4 regions of the Pseudomonas sp. 1928-m genome follow, and region 2 is predicted to be linked to each of the others. Evidence: riboswitches for the same ligand, from Rfam matches in the RefSeq annotation. Region 2 holds a riboswitch; each other region holds the start of a gene.
The links. Region 2 has a riboswitch for cobalamin ahead of P3C18_RS11540 (TonB-dependent receptor). Riboswitches for the same ligand answer to the same signal wherever they lie in the genome.
Positions count from the first base shown of each region.

Region 1: linked by a shared signal. The riboswitch ahead of P3C18_RS04900 (energy-coupling factor ABC transporter permease) and the one ahead of P3C18_RS11540 (TonB-dependent receptor) in region 2 are both predicted to bind cobalamin.
Region 3: linked by a shared signal. The riboswitch ahead of cobW (cobalamin biosynthesis protein CobW) and the one ahead of P3C18_RS11540 (TonB-dependent receptor) in region 2 are both predicted to bind cobalamin.
Region 4: linked by a shared signal. The riboswitch ahead of cobG (precorrin-3B synthase) and the one ahead of P3C18_RS11540 (TonB-dependent receptor) in region 2 are both predicted to bind cobalamin.

Region 1 is NZ_JARIXO010000001.1:1,104,619-1,110,094, forward strand. Features, by position in the region: gene P3C18_RS04880 (hybrid sensor histidine kinase/response regulator) at 1-286, shown strand, start outside; gene P3C18_RS04885 (TetR/AcrR family transcriptional regulator) at 406-1,059, shown strand; gene P3C18_RS04890 (acyl-CoA dehydrogenase family protein) at 1,056-2,708, shown strand; gene P3C18_RS04895 (PaaI family thioesterase) at 2,719-3,138, shown strand; cobalamin riboswitch at 3,172-3,377, shown strand; gene P3C18_RS04900 (energy-coupling factor ABC transporter permease) at 3,432-4,112, shown strand; gene P3C18_RS04905 (hypothetical protein) at 4,117-4,860, opposite strand; gene P3C18_RS04910 (DUF3703 domain-containing protein) at 4,972-5,298, shown strand; gene amn (AMP nucleosidase) at 5,382-5,476, shown strand, end outside.
Region 2 is NZ_JARIXO010000002.1:442,109-447,584, forward strand. Features, by position in the region: gene dxs (1-deoxy-D-xylulose-5-phosphate synthase) at 154-2,049, shown strand; cobalamin riboswitch at 2,116-2,331, shown strand; gene P3C18_RS11540 (TonB-dependent receptor) at 2,431-4,329, shown strand; gene P3C18_RS11545 (cobalamin-binding protein) at 4,365-5,162, opposite strand; gene P3C18_RS11550 (MFS transporter) at 5,305-5,476, opposite strand, start outside.
Region 3 is NZ_JARIXO010000001.1:245,398-250,873, forward strand. Features, by position in the region: gene P3C18_RS01085 (DeoR family transcriptional regulator) at 1-357, shown strand, start outside; gene glmS (glutamine--fructose-6-phosphate transaminase (isomerizing)) at 368-2,218, shown strand; gene P3C18_RS01095 (hypothetical protein) at 2,233-2,463, shown strand; gene cobM (precorrin-4 C(11)-methyltransferase) at 2,465-3,220, opposite strand; gene P3C18_RS01105 (cobalamin biosynthesis protein) at 3,217-3,660, opposite strand; cobalamin riboswitch at 3,748-3,984, shown strand; gene cobW (cobalamin biosynthesis protein CobW) at 4,084-5,136, shown strand; gene cobN (cobaltochelatase subunit CobN) at 5,228-5,476, shown strand, end outside.
Region 4 is NZ_JARIXO010000001.1:262,227-267,702, reverse strand. Features, by position in the region: gene P3C18_RS01185 ((2Fe-2S) ferredoxin domain-containing protein) at 1-389, opposite strand, end outside; gene P3C18_RS01180 (cobalt-precorrin-6A reductase) at 703-1,431, opposite strand; gene cbiE (precorrin-6y C5,15-methyltransferase (decarboxylating) subunit CbiE) at 1,428-2,630, opposite strand; cobalamin riboswitch at 2,700-2,901, shown strand; gene cobG (precorrin-3B synthase) at 2,996-4,351, shown strand; gene P3C18_RS01165 (precorrin-8X methylmutase) at 4,344-4,970, shown strand; gene P3C18_RS01160 (precorrin-2 C(20)-methyltransferase) at 4,967-5,476, shown strand, end outside.

The sequences.
Region 1 (5,476 bases), on a different contig from region 2:
GGCCGACAATGGCGCTGAAGCCCTTGAGCTCTTGCGTAGCGAGACCATCGACGCCGTGCTGCTGGACTGCCAGATGCCGGTGATGGACGGTTTTGCCACCTGCCGGGCGCTGCGTAACCTGCCGGGCTGTCAGTTGCTGCCAGTGCTGGCGATCACCGCCCACAGCCACAGCGGCGACCGCGAGCGCTGTCTTGCTGCTGGCATGAGCGACTACCTGGCCAAGCCAGTTAAGTTCGAACAGCTGCGCAATCTATTGCACGACTGGGTGCTCTGCCGCGAGTCCTGATCGCATGAGTTGTACACGCCAACAGCTGGCCAATATGCCCGCTGTTGTGCCCGGAATCGCCCTTTAGCCAAACTCTGAATCCTGATTCACTTGAGCGATAGTGAATCAGGATTCAGATCATGGCCTATCGCACTACTGCCCTGCGTATCGACCGCGACCAGGCGCTGCGTGAGCGCATCATCAGCGCCGCGCTGGTGCGGGTTGCTGAGGGCGGTTTTGCTGCCTTGACCATGCAGGCGCTGGCTGAGGATGTCGGCATCGCCACCGGCAGCCTGTACCGCCATTTCAGCAGCAAAGGCAGCCTGGCGGCCGAGGTGTTTGCGGTGGCCAGCCAGCGTGAGGTGGATGCGTTGGCGGTCAGCGTGCGTGGCCCTGGCAGCCCGGTGCAGCGTCTGGCCGCAGGGCTTGAGCGTTTTGCCGCGCGTGCCTGGGACAGCCGCCGTTTGGCCTTCGCCCTGATCGCCGAACCGGTCGATCCGGAAGTTGACGAGCAGCGCCTGTTTTACCGCGAAGCCTATGCCGACCTGTTCGTCGAATTGCTGCAGGAAGGCGCTACACAAGGCGTGTTCCGTGTGCAGCAGATCAATCTGGTCGCCGCCTGCCTGGTCGGCGCCATCGCCGAAGCCCTGGTCGGCCCACTGTCGCCGCCCGCCCGTGCGGCCCGCGAAGCCGGTTATCCCGCCCCCAGCCTGGCTGAAGTCAGCCAGGCCTTGGTCACCTTTTGCCTGCGCGCCGTGGGCGCCAATTTGCCCGAAGAGGAGCCTCAGCCATGAATGCCAGCCAACACGCCGAAACCCATGAAGTGTTCAACCAGGTGCCGCCGCTGGATGGCGCCAACCTGTACCGCGTTGACCTGCCGCTGCAGGAGTGGAGCAAGCGCTTCGGCGGCGGCTGGGCCGAGCCGCGCCTGGATGTGTATGGCGCGCTGGCCGGTGGTGAGCTGATGGCCGCAGGCTTTCTCGCCAATGAAAATAAACCGGTGTTCAAGAGCCACGACCGCTACGGTCACCGCGCCGATCTGGTGGAGTTTCACCCGGCCTATCACCAGTTGATGAGCGCAGCCATCGAGCATGGTCTGCCGTCCATGCCCTGGACCGACCCGCGTGCCGGCGCTCAGGTGGCGCGCGCCGCCATGAGTTACCTGCACAGCCAGGCCGAAGCCGGCAGCGGTTGCCCGCTGACCATGACCTTCGCCAGCGTGCCGGCGCTCAAGCTGCAGGCCGATGTGGCCGAGAAGTGGCTGCCGAAAATCCTCTCGACTCAGTACGATCCGCGCAACCTGCCAATCGAGCAGAAAACCGGCGCGACCATCGGCATGGCCATGACCGAAAAGCAGGGCGGCACCGATGTGCGCGCCAACACCACGCGCGCCTACCCGGTGGGCCTCGGTGGCCCCGGGCAGGCTTATGAGCTGGTGGGGCACAAGTGGTTCTGCTCGGCGCCGATGTGCGACGCCTTCCTGACCCTGGCGTACACCACCAAGGGCCTGACCTGCTTTCTGCTGCCGCGCCATCGCCCAGACGGCACGCGCAACGAGTTGTATATCCAGCGCCTGAAAAACAAGCTGGGTAACTGGTCGAACGCCTCCAGCGAAGTGGAGTTTCGCGGCGCCCTGGCCTGGATGGTCGGCGAAGAAGGCCGTGGTGTGCCGACCATTATCGAGATGGTCGCGCTGACCCGCTTCGACTGCATGATCGGCTCCAGCGCGCTGATGCGTCAGGCCCTGACCCAGGCCGCACACCACTGCGCCCATCGCCAGGTTGGCGGCCGTGTACTGAGCGAGCAGCCGCTGATGCAGAACGTACTGGCCGATCTGGCTCTGGAAAGCGAAGCGGCGCTGGCGCTGACCATGCGCATGGGCAAAGCGCTGGACAATCCGCACATTGATCAGGAAGACAAGTTCGCCCGCTTGGTTACCGCCGTAGGCAAGTATTGGATCTGCAAACGCGCGCCGGCCATGATCAACGAGGCCGCCGAATGCATGGGTGGCGCCGGGTATGTCGAGGACACCATCCTCCCAAGGCTGTACCGCGAAGCACCGGTCAACTCGACCTGGGAAGGCTCGGGCAACGTGCAGTGCCTGGACGTGCTGCGCGCCCTGTCCAAGGAGCCGGGCGTGCTCGATGCGCTGTTCGCTGAGTTGGGCGATGGCCATGGTGATGCGCGGCTGAAATCCCATATCACGCAACTGCAGGCGGATTTTCGCGATACCGCAGATATTCAGTACCGCGCCCGTCAGCTGACTGAAGACGTAGCCCTAGCGCTGCAAGCCAAGCTGCTGTTGGAAGCCGGCAATGCGCCAGTGTCCGATGCCTTTATCGCCAGCCGTCTGGGCGGGCAGGGCGGTCGGGTCTACGGCACCTTGCCGCGTGGGCTGGATGTTGACGCGCTGGTGGCGCGCAGCACGCCGCATTTGATCTAAGGCGTCGAGCATGCACGCCAGTCTTTTTCAGCAGTTACAGGCCTGGCTGGCCGGTGATATCGGTGCGGACTACGGTATCTCTCAGCTGCAGGCCGCAGCCGGAGTGGCGAGCTTCAGCAGTCAGCCGCCGGCTGTGCACTTCAATCCGCTCGGCGGAGTGCACGGCGGCTACACCGCCACGCTGTTCGATGCGGCGCTGGGGCTGGCGGTGTATTCGCAGGCCAGCGCCGAAGAGGTCTATGTGACCGCCAGCCTGCAGGTAAATTACCTGCGCCCGATTGGTCTTGCGGCTTTGCCGCTCCGCACCGAAGCCCGTGTGCAGCAGCGCGAGGGGCGACAGGTCGCAGTGCAGGCCACGCTGCATGATGCTCAGGGGCAGCTGTGCGCCAATGCCAGTGGCGTCTTCACCTGCTTGCGTCATACGGCGTAAGGCGCCTGGCTCTGTCATTTCTCTTAGCCGCCGGGTAAGGTGGCCGCCGATGGTTCCGGTTCGCATTTATGCGACTGGATGAAAAGGGAACAGGGTGCGGCGCACGTCGCCAATGCCCTGGCTGCCCCCGCAACTGTAAACGGTGAATAACGCCCAGATGCCACTGACCGCAAGGTCGGGAAGGCGGGCGCAGTGTCAAGCCGTGAGCCAGGAGACCTGCCATCGAAGCCGGGCGCTTATGCCCAATCCCTCAATCCAGATCATCGCGCGGTGGGCGCGGTACAGGAATCTCTATGCACATCGAACCCGAAGTCGTTACTGGCGCCAAACTCTTTCTTAGTTATGCAACCGCCGCAGGTGCCTTTGGCCTCACGGCCAAGCTTGCCCTCGACAGCGTACGCAGCAACGGTGGCGCTGCCGCCCTGGCGCTGCGTAGCCTGCTGACCACTGCCCTGGTGTTCTGCTTCTTCGAGGTATTGCCGCATCACCCCGTGGGCGTCTCCGAGGTGCATCTGATTCTGGGCTCGACGCTGCTTCTGCTGTTCGGTGCCGGTGCCACGGCTATCGGTCTGGCGCTTGGCCTGTTGTTGCAGGGTTTGCTGTTTGCCCAGTTTGACCTGCCGCAGTACGGCATGAACGTCACCACGCTGCTGGTGCCGCTGTGGGCTATCAGCCTGCTGGCCAAGCGCATCATCGCGCCGGGCACCGCATACGTGGACCTCTCCTACAAGCAGGCGCTGGCGCTGTCGACGGCCTATCAGGGCGGTATCGTTGCCTGGGTCGGCTTCTGGGCGTTCTACGGCAACGGCTTTTCTGGCGAGAACCTGGCGGCGGTGGGCAGCTTCGGTTTGGCCTATATGAGCGTGATCCTGATTGAGCCACTGGTTGATCTGGGTGTGCTGGCCGCCGCCAAGGCGCTGTCGGCTTATAGCCGCGGGCCGTTGTTCAACGCGCGTCTGCACCAGCCGGCCTGATCACTTAGCGGCGACGCTGCCAGATCAGCTTGCCGGTATTGCTCTCAGTGACCAGGTACTGGTCACTGAAGCGATAGTAGGCGGCAGGCTGGTAGTCACTGCGGCCCTGCATCTGCACCTCCAGCAGGCCGTTGTTGCTCTGCCAGCGGCCGCTGTATTGCAGCTCGCCAGGGCTGTCGTAGTTCCAGTCGGCGCCACCTGCCACGCTGCGTGTCCATTGCGAAACGCTGCCGTCATCACTCAGTTGCAGAATCATCTGGGTGGTCATCGAGGCAAAGCTGGCGCCGCCGCTGTTGATGATCTTCTCGTGCACCCAGGTGCCGATCAGCGCCGGGTCGCGTGTTGCGTTGCTGCTCGGGTTGCTACTTGGCGTGGCCGCTGCAGCACTAAGGTTTTGCCGGTGGAACAGCGCCTTGCGCTCCAGGGTTGCCCCAGTCGTCGGATTGCGCGCGGCGATATGGGTGTTGAGCACGCCGTTGGCGTAGGTGGCATTCATATTGGCGATCAACTGCCCGGATTGCGCTTCGCTGATCTGCGCGCTGAGCAGCTGACCGTCAAAGCTGCCGCTGATCTGCAGGCGCAACCTGCCGCCCTCCACATATTCCCCCGTGACCTGCTGGCCCTGGCTGCGCAGGTGCATCTCGGCTGGCTGGCCGTCCAGCGTGGTCAGGTAATGGCCGTCCAGGCTATCGGCCAGCAGAACACTGGGTAACAGGCACAGCACAAGAGTGAGCAGGGCGCGCGGCATGCGTTTTCCTCTAGATAATTGGGTTGCTGAAGATTAGCTGTTGTTGCTTGACCTGGGTGCCGCCCCGCACTTGCAGACTGGCAACGCAGCTTAATAGAGAGGAGCGTTGCCATGACCCGCGAACAAGCCTTCTGGCAGGAATACCAATTGGCCCGCGCCCAGCGCGGCCTTGACCCCGCCGCCGAGCTGCGCCATCTGGAGCGGGCGCATATTCTCGGCCAGCGCTATTTCAGTGAACACCTGCGCAGCCACCTATGGATGCTGGCCTGGGCTTGGCGTCAGCGTGACTGGGCCGAGGGTCTGGCGCAACTGCTGCGCATCCCCGGCAGTCTTGGCTCATTGCTGGGGCTGTTTCCCTTGGGTAATCCGGGTACACGCCGGGTCGGTCCGCTGACCCCGCAGACGCTGCCCGAGGATCTGCAAGCGCTGCTCAAGTAGCCTGCGCGAGCAACGCCGCGCTATCGCAAGCGCGGCGGATCAGGGCAAGATAGAGCCATTGAGATCAGCCAGGAAGGTGCCTTGTGAACCCTTGTTCCGATGACTTTATTGTCGCCAATACCGCTGAAGAAGCGGTGGATCGTCTGGCCGCCTTGCACCTGCAGGCGACCACCGCCCT
Region 2 (5,476 bases):
CATACCGTAGCCCGGATGCAATCCGGGGAGCCTCGGAGAACATTCCCCGGATTGCATCCGGGCTACGGGTTACGTTGAGCCGAACCATGTTTGGGCAGTTTCCGGCGCTTCGGGTAAACTGCCGCATCTTTTACACCTATAACGATCTGCCTGATGCCGACGACCTTCCACGAGATTCCCCGTGAGCGCCCGCTGACGCCCCTTCTAGACCGCGCCAACACGCCGGACGAGCTGCGCCGTCTGGGCGAAGCCGAGCTGGAAACCCTGGCCGACGAGCTGCGCCAATACCTGTTGTATACGGTCGGGCAGACCGGCGGGCATTTCGGCGCGGGCCTCGGCGTAATTGAGCTGACCGTGGCCCTGCATTACGTCTTCGACACCCCAGATGATCGCCTGGTGTGGGACGTCGGCCATCAGGCCTACCCGCACAAGATCCTCACTGGCCGCCGCGAACAGATGGGCAGTCTGCGGCAAAAGGACGGCATCGCCGCCTTCCCGCGGCGCTCGGAAAGTGAGTACGACACCTTTGGCGTTGGCCACTCCAGCACCAGCATCAGCGCGGCATTGGGCATGGCGATTGCGGCGCGCATTCAGGGTTCGCGGCGCAAGGCCGTAGCGGTGATTGGCGACGGCGCCCTGACCGCAGGCATGGCCTTCGAGGCGCTGAATCACGCCAGCGACGTCAACGCCAATATGCTGGTGATCCTCAACGACAACGACATGTCGATCTCCAAGAACGTCGGCGGGCTGTCCAACTACCTGGCCAAGATCCTTTCCAGCCGCACCTACGCCAGCATGCGCGAGGGCAGCAAGAAAATCCTCTCGCGCCTGCCGGGTGCCTGGGAAATCGCGCGCAAGACCGAAGAACACGCCAAGGGCATGCTGGTGCCCGGCACCCTGTTCGAGGAGCTGGGCTGGAACTATATCGGCCCCATCGACGGCCATGATCTGCCGACCCTGCTTGCCACCCTGCGCAATATGCGCGACCTCGACGGCCCGCAGTTTCTGCATGTGGTGACCAAGAAGGGCAAGGGCTTCGCCCCAGCCGAAGCCGACCCGATTGGCTATCACGCCATCACCAAGCTGGAGCCGATCAACGCGCCAGCCGCACCCAAGCAAGCCAGCGGCCCAAAATACTCCAGCGTATTTGGTCAATGGCTCTGCGATATGGCCGCGCAGGACCCACGCCTGGTCGGCATTACCCCGGCGATGAAAGAAGGCTCGGACCTGGTGGCGTTCAGTGAACGCTACCCCGAGCGCTATTTCGACGTGGCCATCGCCGAACAGCACGCCGTGACCCTCGCGGCCGGCATGGCCTGCGACGGTGCCAAGCCGGTGGTGGCGATCTATTCGACCTTTCTACAACGCGCCTATGACCAGCTGATTCATGACGTGGCCGTGCAGCACCTCGATGTGCTGTTCGCCATCGACCGCGCCGGCCTGGTCGGCGAAGACGGCCCGACCCACGCCGGCAGCTTCGATATTTCCTACCTGCGCTGCATCCCCGGCATGCTGGTGATGACCCCGAGCGATGAAAACGAGCTGCGCCGCATGCTCACCACCGGCCACCTGTTCAACGGCCCGGCGGCGGTGCGTTATCCGCGCGGCAGCGGCCCGAATGCCGCCATCGAAGCGGGCCTGGAGCCACTGGACATCGGCAAGGGCGTGGTTCGTCGCCAAGGCAGCAAAACGGCCCTGCTGGTATTCGGTGTGCAGCTCAGTGAAGCGCTCAAAGTTGGCGAAGCACTCGACGCCACGGTGGTCGATATGCGCTTTGTCAAACCACTGGACGAAGCCCTGGTGCGCCAGCTGGCCGCCAGCCACGAGCTGCTGGTGACCATCGAAGAGAACAGCGTAATGGGCGGAGCTGGCAGCGCGGTCAGCGAGTTCCTCGCCCACGCCAGCATCCTCAAGCCGGTGCTGCATCTGGGCCTGCCGGACTATTACGTCGAGCACGCCAAACCGGCGCAGATGCTCGCCGAATGTGGGCTGGATGGCGCAGGTATCGAAGCCGCCATCCGCGCGCGTCTCTCCAGCCTTTCTGCATGAATACCGCTCATCCAGAGCTGAGCCAGGCTTGCTTGTAATTCATTCAACCGCGCATTAAGGTGCGCGGCGTTTTACTTCCGCCAAGGTGCGCCCCTTCCATAGTGAAGCGGCGTTAAACGGGAAGCCGGTGCGTTCTTTACGAACCATCCCGGCGCTGCCCCCGCAACGGTAATCGACCGCAGAGCCGTTCTGCACGTCGCCTCAACGCCACTGGATTATCCCGGGAAGGCGAGGCGGCGCACGTCGAGAGCCCGGAGACCGGCCTTGCTGGATGTGACTGGTGTTGCGGAGGGCATCACCGTCAAGCTCAGGCTGCGCCCGCGCGCCCGTTCTTGCCCCTGCCCTTCTCAAAAGTCGTTCGACCTTTTGAGGATCTTCTCAGTGAATCTGTCCCGTCTTGCCCTCGCCGTGGCCCTTGCTCCCGGCCTTAGCCTGGCCAACGCCGCCATCGAGCTGCCGCCGCTGGTGATTACCCGCGCCACCCCACTGCAAACCCCGGCCCCGGCCAGCGTCCGGGTGATCGACCGCCAGCAGATCGAAGCCAGCGCCGCCAGTTCGCTGGTCGATGTATTGCGCGGCGAAGCCGGGCTGCAGGTGCGCGACGTGATCGGCGATGGCAGCCGCGCCACCTTCAGCCTGCGTGGCTTTGGCGAAAACGCGGTGAACAACACCCTGATTCTGGTCGATGGCCGCCGCCTCAATCAGCCGGCACTCGCCGGCGCGGATCTGAGCAGCGTGCCACTGAGCAATATCGAACGCATCGAGATTATCCGTGGTGCCGGCAGCGTGCTGTATGGCGACCAGGCGGTGGGTGGGGTGATCAATATCATCACTCGCCAACCCAGCGACAGTGAGGCCTATATCGAAACCACTCGTGGCAGCCATGACCTCGAAGCCTTTCGCGGCCATCTGGCGCAGTCCCTGGGAGGCGGCTTCTCCACCTTCCTCAGCGGCGAGTCGCGCACGGCCGACAACTACCGTGACCACAACAACGCCAGCTACAGCAACGCCTTCGCCCGCCTGCGCTATGACCACGATGGCGGCCATGCGCTCTACGAATACCAGACGGTGGACGACGAGCTGCTCTACCCCGGCAGCCTCAGCAGCGCCCAGCGCCGCGCCGACCGCAAGCAGAGCACCTCCAGCGACTGGTTCGACAGCAAGACCCAGCTGCACCGCCTCGCCCTGCAACAGCAGCTGCACGACAACCTCGCCGCCAACCTCGATTACAGCCACAGCGATCAGGACGGCATCGGCTCGTCCTGGGGCAGCCGCTACCACCAGGGCACGCGGGTGGAAAGCATCAGCCCGCGCTTCTCCGGGCACCTCGACAGCACCCTCGGCCGCAGTGAATGGCTGCTGGGGCATGACCATATCAACAACGACTATGAAAACAGCCTGACCCGCACCGAGTTCCGTCAGACCCAGCGCGACTGGTACGGCCAGTGGGTGCAGCCGCTGAGCAGCAGCCTCAGCCTTAGCGCAGGCTACCGCGAGAGCCAGGCCGAAGACCGCAAGCACGGCGCGGGCAAGACTCATACCGATAACCAGGGCAGCAGCAGCCTGGGCCTCAGCTGGCAGGCGGCCGAGCATGCGCGCCTGTTTATCAAGCGCGAAGACGTGCTGCGCTGGGCCAACGTCGATGAAAACGGCTATGTACTGCCGGGCGTCGATTACCTCAAGCCGCAGACTGGCGTGTCCTGGGAGGCGGGAGCCGAATGGCAGGACGACCTGCAGCGCTACCAGGCCAGCCTGTATCGCCTCGACCTGGAGGACGAACTGATGTACGACTCGCAGGCCAATGCCGGGATGGGAGCCAACATCAACCTGGACAAGACCCGTCGCCAGGGCCTGCTGCTGGAAGCCGAACGCCAGCTAAGCGCCCGCCTGAGCATCGGCGGGCAGTACACTTTTACCGACTCGGAATACCTGCAAGGCAATTTCAAGGGCAACGAAGTGCCGTGGGTGTCGCGCCACAGCGCCAGCACCCACCTCAGCTACCAGCTGCTGCCCGGCGTGACCAGCTATGTCGAGGCGGTTTATACCGGCGCGCGCTACCTGTCGAGCGATGATGGCCACGCCATGCCTCGCGAGGGCGGTTATACCCTGATCAACGCGGCGCTGAGCTGGGACTATCAGCAATTCAGCAGCAAGCTGCGGGTCAACAACCTCACCGGCAAGCAATACGACAGCCATGCCGGCTGGAGCACCTGGAGCGGCTCGTACCATTACCCCGCCCCCGAAGAGCAGGTACAGCTCAGCGTCGGTTACCGGTTCTGAAATATCGGCCCTGGGGCTTTAGCCCCAGGGCCGCCTCAGTGCGCCTCGCTCAAACGTCTGCACAACGCCTCCACCGCCCCCAACATCTGAAAGCTCGGCCGTTCCAGACCGGCATCCGGCACCAGCCACAGCTGCTTACGCTCAACCGCAGCCACGCCCGGCCAGATGCGCCAGGCGTCCAACTGCCCCTGCACACCCGCCAGAATCACCTCGGGATTGCGCTGCAGCACCGCCTCCACGCTGACCTGCGGCGCCGGCAAGGTGAGTTCGGCAAAGATATTCTCGGCGCCGCAGATACGCAGAGCGTCACTGATAATCTGCTGGCCGCCGATGGTGTACAGCGGCGCATCCCAGACCTGATAGAACAGACGCAATGGCTGTTTACGCTGATAGCGCTGACGCAACGCCACCAAGCCGCTATTGAATTGCTGATGCAGCTGTTGGCCTCGCTCGGCACGGCCGATTCGCGCGCCAATTTCGACGAAGTTCTCTGCCAGATCAGCCAGCTTGCGTGGCTCCACGATCAGCAGGGGAATCCCCATACGCTGCAACTGCTGGCGTTGCGCACTGCTGATGCTATCGGGCCAGAGCAGTACCAGATCGGGTTGAAGTTCGAGCAAGCTTTCCAATTCAAGCTGACCGTAACGGCCAACCGAAGGTAGCTGCGCGACCGCTGCCGGGCGTTCACCCCCATCGAGCAGGCCGACCAGCAAGTCGCCCGCATCCAGCTCCAGCATGATTTCAGTCAGGGAAGGTGCCAGGGTCACTACCCGCTCGACTGCTGCAGCAGGCAATGCCAGCAACAACAGCAAGCAGAACGTGATGGCGCGCATCAGCAGGCCACTTAAGAACGTTACCGAGGACGCCGAGGCAAGGCGAAAACGGTCGAGAAAGCGGAGTTTACTGCTGTAAATGAGCATTTCGAGACCGTTTTCAACGCAGTATCGGCTACGCAGGTAGTTCTTCAGCGGCCTGTTAGCCGAGTTGGCGAGGAATGCGGTAGAGATACAGCAGAACGATGCTGGAAATCGCCAGGAGGATCAGCGGAATCGCTTCCAGGCCGGCGAACACCGCCATGGCGGCAATCCAGGCCGGCAGCGCCGCGCCGAGAAAGGCCAGACGACGCACACGCGCCAGCTCCAGCCAG
Region 3 (5,476 bases), on a different contig from region 2:
CTGATGACCGGCGGCACCTGGGACCCGCATTCCGAGTCGTTCCAGGGCCAGGTCGCCGAACAGGTGCTGCGCTCTTACGACTTCGACCAGCTGTTTATTGGCGCCGATGGCATCGACCTTAACCGTGGCACCACCACCTTTAATGAATTGCTCGGGCTTAGCCGGGTGATGGCGGATGTGGCGCGTGAAGTGGTGGTGATGGTCGAGAGCGACAAGATTGGCCGCAAGATTCCTAACCTGGAGCTGCCCTGGAGCGGCATCCATACCCTGATAACCGACGAGCGCCTCAGCCCTGAGGCCCGTGAACAATTGACCCAGCGCGGCATCAAGCTGATCTGCGCGGCTGTTGAAGCTTAAGGAGAAGATTATGTGTGGAATCGTAGGTGCAGTCGCCGAACGCAATATCACCGCTGTGCTGGTTGAAGGCCTCAAGCGCCTGGAATACCGCGGTTACGACAGCGCCGGTGTGGCGTTGCTGACGGATAAAGGCGACCTCGACCGTCGCCGCCGCGTGGGCAAGGTCAGTGAGCTGGAAAGCGCGCTGAGCGCCGAACCGCTGGCCGGCCGCCTGGGTATCGCGCACACCCGTTGGGCCACCCACGGCGCACCTAGCGAGCGCAATGCCCACCCGCATTTCTCCAGCCATGATCTGGCGGTGGTGCACAACGGCATTATCGAGAACCACGAAGAACTGCGCGCCCAGCTCAAGGGTCTGGGTTACGTGTTCAGCTCCGATACTGACACCGAAGTGATCGTGCACCTGCTCGACCACAAGCTGAAAACTCAGCCGGACCTGACCGCAGCACTCAAAGAAGCGGTCAAGGAACTGCATGGAGCCTACGGCCTGGCGGTGATCAGCGCCAAGCAGCCGGATCGCCTGCTCGCCGCCCGCAGCGGCAGCCCGCTGGTGATCGGCCTGGGCCTGGGTGAGAACTTCCTCGCCTCCGACCAGCTGGCTCTGCGTCAGGTCACCGACCGCTTTATGTACCTGGAAGAAGGCGATATCGCCGAGATCCAGCGCGACAGCGTGCAGATCTGGAGCGTCGACGGGCAGCCGGTGACGCGCGAGAGCGTGCAATACCACGAAGGTGCGGAAGCCGCCGACAAGGGCGAGTACCGCCACTTTATGCTCAAGGAAATCCATGAGCAGCCCAAGGTGGTGCAGCGCACCCTGGAAAGCCGCCTGGGTTCCGACCACGTACTGGTTCAGGCCTTCGGCCCGCAGGCCGCCGAGTTGTTCGCCAAGGTGCGCAACGTGCAGATCGTTGCCTGCGGCACCAGTTATCACGCCGGTATGGTCGCCCGTTATTGGCTGGAAGGCCTGGCCGGTATCCCCTGCCAGATCGAAGTGGCCAGCGAGTTCCGCTACCGCAAGGTGGTGGTGCAGCCGGACACCCTGTTTGTAAGCATCTCCCAGTCCGGCGAAACCGCCGACACCCTGGCAGCCCTGCGTAATGCCAAGGAGCATGCGCCTGGCCAGGGCGGTTACCTGGCCAGCCTGGCGATCTGCAACGTCGGCATCAGCTCCCTGGTGCGCGAATCTGACCTGACCCTGCTGACCCAGGCCGGCCCGGAAATCGGCGTGGCGTCGACCAAGGCCTTCACCACCCAGCTGGTCGCGCTGATGCTGCTGACCCTGTCCCTCGGTCAGGTGCGTGGCACCCTGGATAAAGGTCTGGAAGCCGAGCTGGTGGATGAACTGCGTTGCCTGCCAACGCGTCTGGGCGAAGCCCTGGCCATGGACAGCGTGGTGGAGAAGGTCTCCGAGTTGTTCGCCGAAAAGCACCACAGCCTGTTCCTCGGCCGTGGCGCGCAGTACCCGGTTGCAATGGAAGGCGCGCTCAAACTCAAGGAAATTTCCTATATCCACGCCGAAGCCTACCCGGCTGGCGAGCTTAAGCACGGCCCGCTGGCGTTGGTCGACAGCGATATGCCGGTGGTCACCGTGGCACCGAACAACGAGCTGCTGGAAAAGCTCAAATCCAACCTGCAGGAAGTGCGCGCCCGTGGTGGCGAGCTGGTGGTGTTTGCCGACGAGCAGGCCGGTATGAGCAATGGCGAGGGCACCCACGTGGTGAACATGCCGCATATCCACGACGCCCTGGCGCCGATCCTCTACACCATTCCGCTGCAACTGCTGTCGTACTACGTCGCCGTGCTCAAGGGCACCGACGTCGACCAGCCGCGCAATTTGGCCAAGAGCGTCACGGTTGAGTAAGCAGGAGCCAGCTGATGCGGCGTGAAGATATAAAGAGCAAGCAGGCGCAAGGCGTGCTCTTTGATACCCATATCATCGCCAACCCGGCCAATACCCGGGAATGGATCGTGCTGTTGAAGAAAGGCGCAGGCACCAGCTTCTTTCTGGTCGATGACCAGGAGCAGGTGGAGTCCTTCGCCGACCTCAATGGCCTGATCGAAGAGCTGCGCCTACTCGGCATCAAGGGTGCGGAAATTCATCTCTAAGCTAGTCGTCCGCTGACCTGAACAGGTGCCGATGCTCGGCGTTGTACAGCGCCGAGTCGGCGAACTGTTCGGCGTGCAGCACGCGGCCGACGAGGATCAGCGCGGTGCGGCGAAAGCCTTTGGCGCGCACCTGTTCTTCGATGGTGGCCAGGGTGCCGCTGACCCAATCCTGATCCGGCCAGCTGGCGCGATGGACCACGGCAATCGGGCAATCCGCGCCGTAATGCGGCAGTAGCTCAGTGACGATCTTGCTCAGATGCATCACGCCCAGGTGGATGGCCATGGTCGCGCCGTGGCGGGCCAGGTCGCCCAATGCCTCGCCCGCTGGCATATTCGACTTGCTCGCGTAGCGCGTGAGAATCAGCGTCTGCGACACCTCGGGCAAGGTCAGCTCGCTTTCCAGCAGGGCAGCGCAGGCCGCAGTGGCGGTCACCCCGGGGATGATCTCGAAGGCAATGCCCAGCCGGCGTAGGTGGCGGATCTGCTCGCCAATCGCGCCGTACAGCGAGGGGTCGCCGGAGTGCACGCGGGCCACATCCTGGCCTTTGTCATCGGCTTGGCTAATCAGCTCGATGATTTCATCCAGATGCAGCTCGGCGGTGTTGATCACCTGCTCGGCGTTATGGCCTTCGAGCACTGCTGCTGGCACCAGCGAACCGGCATAGAGAATCACCGGGCAGCTGCGTAGCAGGCGCTGGCCTTTGACGGTGATCAGCTCGGGGTCGCCGGGGCCGGCGCCGATAAAGTAAACGGTCATGACAGATCCTTGGGTGCAATCGACGCCAGCGCACAGGTGGCGCTGGCGTTGCGGGTTTTCTCGCCGAGCAGACGGGCCGGTTGGCCGCTCAGGCGTTCCGCCAGGGCCAGGGCGCAGGGTTCGGCGACGGCAGGACTGCCGGTGGCGGTCAGGGTGAGCGACGAACCTTGCACTAGGAGCTGATAGGGCAGCAGTTCTTCCGCACTAAAACAGCTCAACCGCAAACCGAGGCGCTGAGCCAGTGCCAGCAGGCCCGGCTCGGCACGTTTATGCGCGATGCTGGCCAGCCCGGCCAGGTTATCCACAGTCAGGCCGTGCGCCTGCAGGCTGTGAACCAGCAATGTGGATAAATCTTCAACGCTGCAGCCGCTGCGGCAGCCAAGCCCGGCGACCACTTGAATAGTGGCCGCGGGACGAGTATCGGCAGGGCTGGGCATCATCTAAGAGCGCTCGGTGTGTGCAGCGGCGTAGCTCAACATGGCGGCCGGCAGTGGTCAACCGTGATTGACCGGCCGCCATGGCCTGCGTAGCCTTGTCGCGTTCGAGGTTCTTCGTGGGCATGCCCACGAAGCTAAGAGGGAACAAGGTTGATGCCTTGGCTGCCCCCGCAACTGTAAACGACTCGTACCCTTGCGTTGTTCTGCCGCCCAAGCGCTGCAGCACAACAGCCACTGCGTCAGCGCGGGAAGGCGAAGGGAGTAGCCGGTGTACCTACGCCAGCCCGGTCGTGAGCCAGGAGACCTGCCTCGTCACGTTTTCGACAACCGGGCGGGGTGATCCGGTGGTGTTGGCTGACGCCCCGTGGCTGTCATGTCTGTGCCGCCTCCTGCTCGTCTTTCTTTCGACGTCACGCAGGACTCGCCATGCAAACCCTCGCCAAACTTCCCGTCACCATCGTTACCGGCTTTCTCGGCGCCGGCAAAACCACTCTGCTGCGGCACATGCTCGGCCACGCCGACGGGCGGCGCATTGCGGTGATCGTCAACGAATTCGGCGAGCTGGGCATCGACGGCGAAATCCTCAAGCAGTGCTCCATTGGTTGCAGCGAAGAAGAAGCCAACGGGCGCATCTTCGAACTGGCCAACGGCTGCCTGTGCTGCACCGTGCAGGAAGAATTTTTCCCGGTGATGCGCGAGCTGGTGGCGCGTCGCGGTGAGCTGGATCATATCCTTATTGAAACCTCCGGCCTGGCACTGCCCAAGCCGCTGGTACAGGCCTTTAACTGGCCGGAAATCCGCAACTCCTGCACCGTGGATGCGGTGATCACCGTGGTCGACAGCCCGGCCGTGGCAGCCGGCACCTTCGCCGCCTTCCCCGATCAGGTTGATGCGCAGCGCAAGCTCGACCCGAATCTGGACCACGAATCGCCGTTGCACGAGCTGTTCGCCGACCAACTGGCCAGCGCCGACCTGGTGATCCTCAACAAGGCCGACCTGCTCGACGCCGCCGCCCTGGCTGCGGTGCGTGCGGAAGTGGCCGAGGAGCTGCCACCGGCGGTGAAAATCATCGAAGCCCATGGCGGCGAGCTGCCGCTGGACGTGCTGCTGGGCCTGAACTGCGAGACCGAGCTGCATATCGAGGGCCGAAAGACCCACCATGATCTGGAAGGCCATGAAGACCACGATCACGACGAGTTCGCCTCGTTCCACGTGGAACTGCCTGAAGCCGAGGAAGCCCGTCTGCTGCAAGCGCTGAAGGATGCGGTCAGCAAACACGGCATTCTGCGTATCAAGGGTTTTGCGGCGATTCCCGGCAAGCCGATGCGTCTGCTGCTGCAAGGCGTTGGCCAGCGTTTCGATAAACACTTCGACCGCGCCTGGCAGGCCGATGAGCCGCGCATCACCCGCCTGGTGGTGATTGGCCAGACACTGGATCAGGCCGTCATCGAAGCCGAGCTGCAAGCAGCGCTGGCCTAAATATGTGGGAGGGGCTTTAGCCGCGAGCCTTATAGGGCCTGTCGCGGCTAAAGCGGTTCGCCGCCCGACCCCTCCCACAGGTGAATTGCCCATGCATCTATTACGCACCCAGCCCGGCAGCCAGCTGCCGGTCGACAGCATCGCCGACCTCGGCCAGACCCCGGCCGAGCTGGTGATTCTGTGCACCGGCGATTCGCACCTGTCGTTGCTGGCCGAAGTGGCGCGGCAGCTGCCGGCGGATTACCCCAGCCTGCGCCTGGCCAGCCCGGCGCAGCTGAGCAATCACGCCTCGGTGGATCTCTACGTTGAGCAGGTGCTGCAGCACGCCAAGGTCATCCTG
Region 4 (5,476 bases), on a different contig from region 2:
ACGGCGGCCACACCGACACAGGGCAGGTGCAGCTCAGGGCGCTCGATCAGCGCGCAAGCGGCCTCCACCGGCAAGCCTTCAGCCTGGCCAATGGCACTGGCGACAAACAGCTGCTCAGGGTTGGCCTGCTGGCCTAGCTTGCTGCGCAGCCAATCGAGGTGCGGGCTGCTGCTCTGCGGCTCCAGATCGACCACCAATAGCGGCCGCTCACCCTCGGCCACGCGCTGCCAGAGCGGCGCATAGCCTGCGCTGGTGTCGACGATATCGGCCAGCGCCGCTTCACCGCGCAGCTCAACCAGACGCCGGCGAAATAGCTCGGCAAACGAGCCCTCGGCCAGGTCGGGGCCGACAAACAGAATGCGGGCGTATGGGGAAACGGGCGTGGTCATGGCGGCCTCCAAAGCGGGGCGGCAGTCTAACAGGGGATTTTTTGCTTGAGTGGCAGCACGTAGCACGTAGGGTGGATGACGCTTCACCCATCCACCAACTGCGATGGTGGATGAAAACAGCGTCATCCACCCTACCTTGCACCTACCCCCCCTGTAGCCCGGATAAGCCTTGGCGCAATCCGGGACGCGGTCCCCCGGATTGCGCTGCGCTTATCCGGGCTACATTCCGGCCTGCTGAAGACCGTAGGATGGGTGGGGCCGCCTAGGTGCTAACCCATCAATCCGCTGATGGGTTAGCACCCATCCTACTCAGCTATATCCCGAGAATCTGCAGCGCCTCGGCCAGCGCTTCGAGGCTGGCAAACTCGCGCTCCACCGCTGGTAACTCGGGCCGGCGCAGCAGCAGCACCGGCAGACCCAACTCCCGCGCCACCTGCAATTTCGGCTCGGTGGACTGGCTGCCGCTGTTCTTGCTGATCAGCACATCGGTGCCCAGGCGGGCGAATAACGCGCGTTCCTCATCCAGCGCGAACGGCCCGCGCGCCCCGATAATTTCCGCACGCGGCACGGCTGTCTGGGCCGTCAGGCAGCGCACGGTCCAGTGCTGATGCAGGGGAATCTCATGCAGATGCTCCAGTGGCTCGCGGCCAAGGGTAAACAGCGGGCGCTGAAAATCCCGCAGCGCCGCAACCAAACCGGCCCAGTCGTCCACTTCACGCCAGTCATCACCCTCGCCGGCCTGCCAACCAGGGCGGCGCAGCGCCCAGCAAGCAATTCCGCTAAACTCGCAAGCGCGCGCTGCGTTGGCGCTGATCTGCGCGGCATAGGGGTGGGTCAGATCGAGCAGCAGTTCGATGCCCTGTTCGCGGATAAATCGCGCTAAGCCTTCAGCCCCGCCAAAACCGCCGACGCGTACCTGGCAGGGCAAGTCATCCGGCACCCGGCCCAACCCGGCCAGGCTGTAGATGGCTTCGGGACTCAGCCGCCGCGCCAAACACAACGCCTCGGTGGTGCCGCCCAATAGCAGAATGCGCGGGCTCACAGCTTGCGCACCGCCAGCAGGGTGATTGGCAAGGCGCTGCGCCAGGTGTCGAAGCCGCCCAACGGCTGCGCCTGGGCCACGCTGATGCGGGTCAGTTCGCCGCCGACCTGCTCACGCCAAGCCACCAGCGCCGCTTCGCTTTGCAGGGTCACGGCATTGGCCAGCAAACGCCCGCCCGGTTTCAGGCTGGCCCAGCACTGCTCCAGCACACCGGGGATGGTCACCCCGCCGCCAATAAAGATCGCATCCGGCGCCGCCAATCCGGCCAAGGCTTCGGGCGCGCGGCCGGCGACCAGTTGCAGGCCCGGCACGCCGAGAGCATCGCGGTTGTGTTGGATATGCGCCTGACGACCGGCATCGGCCTCGATGGCCAGCGCTCGGCAACTTGTATGCGCGCGCATCCATTCGATGCCAATGGAGCCGCAACCCGCGCCGACATCCCAGAGCAGCTCACCCGGTTGCGGCGCCAGGCGCGCCAGGGTGATGGCGCGCACATCGCGCTTGGTCAGCTGGCCGTCGTGCTGATAGGCGTCGTCCGGCAACCCCGGAGTGAGCGGCAGCAGGCGCACATCGGCACCAGCCACACAGTCGATTGCCAGCAGATTGAGATCGGCGACGCGTGATACGGCCCAATCGCTGGCCAGACCATCGATGCGCCGTTCCTGATCGCCGCCCAGGTGCTCCAGCACGGTCAAACGGCTGGGACCAAAACCGCGTTCACGTAGCAACTCGGCCACGGCCGCCGGGCTGTCGCCGTCATTACTCAAAACTAACAGCCGCGCGCCGGGGAAAATCTGCGCCTGCAGCGCCGCCAACGGCCGCGCCACCAGCGACAGCACCGTCACCTCCTGCAACGGCCAACCCAGCCGAGCAGCAGCCAGTGAGACGGATGAGGGCGCAGAGAACACCCGCAATTCCTCGGCCGGCAGTTGCCGCGCCAGGCTCGCGCCAACGCCGTAGAACAGCGGATCACCGCTGGCCAACACGCAGACCGGCGTACCGCGCCGCGCCAGGACCTGCTCCAGGCTGAATGGGCTCGGCCAGAGTTCGTGCTGCCCCGGCAGATCGCTAGGCAACAGCGCCAGCTGCCGTGGGCTGCCGACGATCCACTGCGCCTCGCCCAACGCCAGCCGCGCCGCCTCACCCAGGCCGGCATAGCCGTCTTCACCGATACCCACCAGGGTTAACCAGGCCGTCATGCGCTTTCCTCAAACCGTCATCAGCGCGTCGCCCGACCAGCTGGCTGTCGTGCCCGCGCGCAAAGCGGGCATAATAGCGCCTTCGTCGGTGCCCACCGCCATTGTGCATAGGGCCTAAGAGGGAATCCGGAGCGATCCGCTGATCGTGACCGAGCTGCCCCCGCAACTGTAAACAGCGAGTCTGCCGCAACTGTGCCACTGGGTAACCGGGAAGGCCGCGCCAGATGATGACCTGTCAGCCAGGAGACCTGCCGACGACGCTAGTCGCGAGTGCCAACATCGGGCGGGGTGTACCGATGCCATGAAACCCCCTGTGGGCGGGTTTCGCTGGTTCGGTCGCCGCGTCGTAGTAGCTGGTGAACCGTTTGCGCGACTGTCTAACCTCCGCCGATCTGCCTGCCCCACGCCCCGAAAAACCGGGATCGGCGTGCCCCGGCCTGCTGCGTATCGTTCCGGCACTGGACGGTGGCATCTGCCGGGTCAAGCTGGCTGGCGGCGTGCTCAGCAGCCAGCAGGCACGGGCTATTGCCGAGGCAGCAGAGCGCTGCGCCAGCGGCGTGCTGGAACTGACCAACCGCAGCAATCTGCAAATTCGCGGCGTGCTGCCAGGCCAGCAGGCCGAACTGATCGAGCGCCTGCTGGCCGCCGGCCTCGGCCCAAGTAACCCGGCCGCCGACGATGTGCGCAACCTGCTGCTCAGCCCCGCCGCCGGCCTTGATCCGCACGCCCTGCTCGACACCCGCCCGCTGGCCGCCGCGTTGCTTGAGCTGCTGCAAGCCACCCCTGCGCTGCATGGGCTATCGGCCAAGTTCGCTATTCAGCTGGACGGCGGCGAAGCCCTGGCCATGCTCGAACACCCCCACGATATCTGGCTGAGCGCCCTGCCCGGCACGCCGGCTCGCTTGGCCTTTGGCTTGGCCGGTTGCCCGGGTGATCAGCCGCTGGGCGTGGTCGACGTTGAGCAAGCCGTACCGCTGGTGGAACAACTGCTCAGGCTGTTTCTCCAGCTAGCGGGTAATGAACATAGCCGGATGCGCCAGCTGCTCGCCGCAATATCGCCCAGCCAACTGCTGCAACAGCTGCAAACGCGCCTGCCCTTTGCCGTGCAGGCGCCACCGACCGATTGGCAACACAAACCAGTCAGCCCACGCGCGCCGATGGGCATTTATCCACAGCAGCAAAACGCCCTTTGCATGGTTGCCGCCGCTTCACGTCTGGGCCGGATCGACGCTGCGCAACTCAAAGCACTGGCCGATCTGGCTGAGCAATATGGCGATGCCAGCCTGCGCCTGACGCCCTGGCAGGGTCTGCTGCTGCCCAATATCCCCGAGCAATCGGCAGACAAGCTGCTGCACAAGCTGACCGAACTGGGCCTGCTCACCGATGCGCAGGAACCGTTAAGCCATCTGATCGCCTGCACCGGCTCAGCCGCCTGCGGCAAAGGCCTGGCCGACAGCAAAGCTGATGCCTTGCGCCTGGCCGAACGCCTGCGAGCTAGCACGGCGCGCCCGCAGGTACATCTCAGCGCCTGCCCGCGCTCCTGCGCCGCCGCGCATACCGCGCCCTTCACCCTGCTGGCCAGCAGCGCCGGGCATTACCAGCTTTATCAACGCACGCCCGAGGCGGCCGGTTTCGGTCAGCTGCAGGCCAGCGCCATGACTATCGACGAGGCCGGCGACTGGTTCGCCGCCCACTGCGCAACAGGAAACAGCGATGCTTGAGTACATCCGCGACGGCCAGGAAATCTACCGCCAATCCTTCGCCACCATTCGCGCCGAGGCTGACCTGTCGGCGATCCCGGTAGACCTGGAAAAGCTCGCGGTGCGGGTTATCCACGCCTGCGGCATGGTCGATGTGGTGCAGGACCTGCGCTTCTCCCCCGGTGCCGGCGCTGCTGGCCGCGCTGCGTTGGCCAAGGGCGCGCCGCTTCTCTGCGATGCGCGGATGGTCGCCGAAGGCATCACCCGCCCGCGCCTGGCCGCCAACAACCCGGTGATCTGCACCCTGCATAACGACGGCGTAATTGAGCAGGCCCGCGCACTCGGCAATACCCGTTCGGCAGTCGCATTGGAACATTGGCGCGAGCATCTGGAAGGCAGCGTGGTGGTGATCGGCAACGCCCCCACCGCGCTGTTTTACCTGCTGGAAATGCTCGACGCTGGCGCGCCGAAACCAGCGTTGATTATCGGCATGCCGGTGGGCTTTATCGGCGCGGCGGAATCCAAGGACGCCCTCGCCGCCGACAGCCGTGGCGTGCCCTATGTGATTGTGCGCGGCCGTCGCGGCGGCAGCGCCATGGCGGTGGCAGCGGTCAACGCCCTGGCCACGGAGGTGGAGTGATGAGTATGCAAAAAGGCCGCCTGCTCGGCATCGGCGTCGGCCCCGGCGACCCGGAGCTGATCACCCTCAAAGCCCTGCGCCTGCTGCAATCGGCAGCGGTGGTCGGCTACTTTGTGGCCAAGGCCAAAGCCAACAAGGGCCAGGGCGGCAACGCCTTCGGCATTATCGAACAGCACCTGAGCGACACACAGCAGCGCCTGCCGCTGGTGTACCCGGTGACCACGGAAAAACTCGCCGCGCCGCTGAGCTATGAAGATGTGATCAGCGATTTCTACGACACCTGCGCGGTGCAGATCGCCGCCCGGCTTGACGCCGGCTTTGATGTGGCGGTGATCTGCGAAGGCGACCCGTTTTTCTACGGCTCCTATATGTATTTGCACGACCGCCTGGCCGACCGTTACGACGTGGAAGTGGTGCCCGGCGTGTGCTCCATGCTCGGCTGCGCCTCGGTGCTCGGCACCCCGCTGGTGTACCGCAACCAGAGTTTGAGCGTGCTCTCCGGCGTG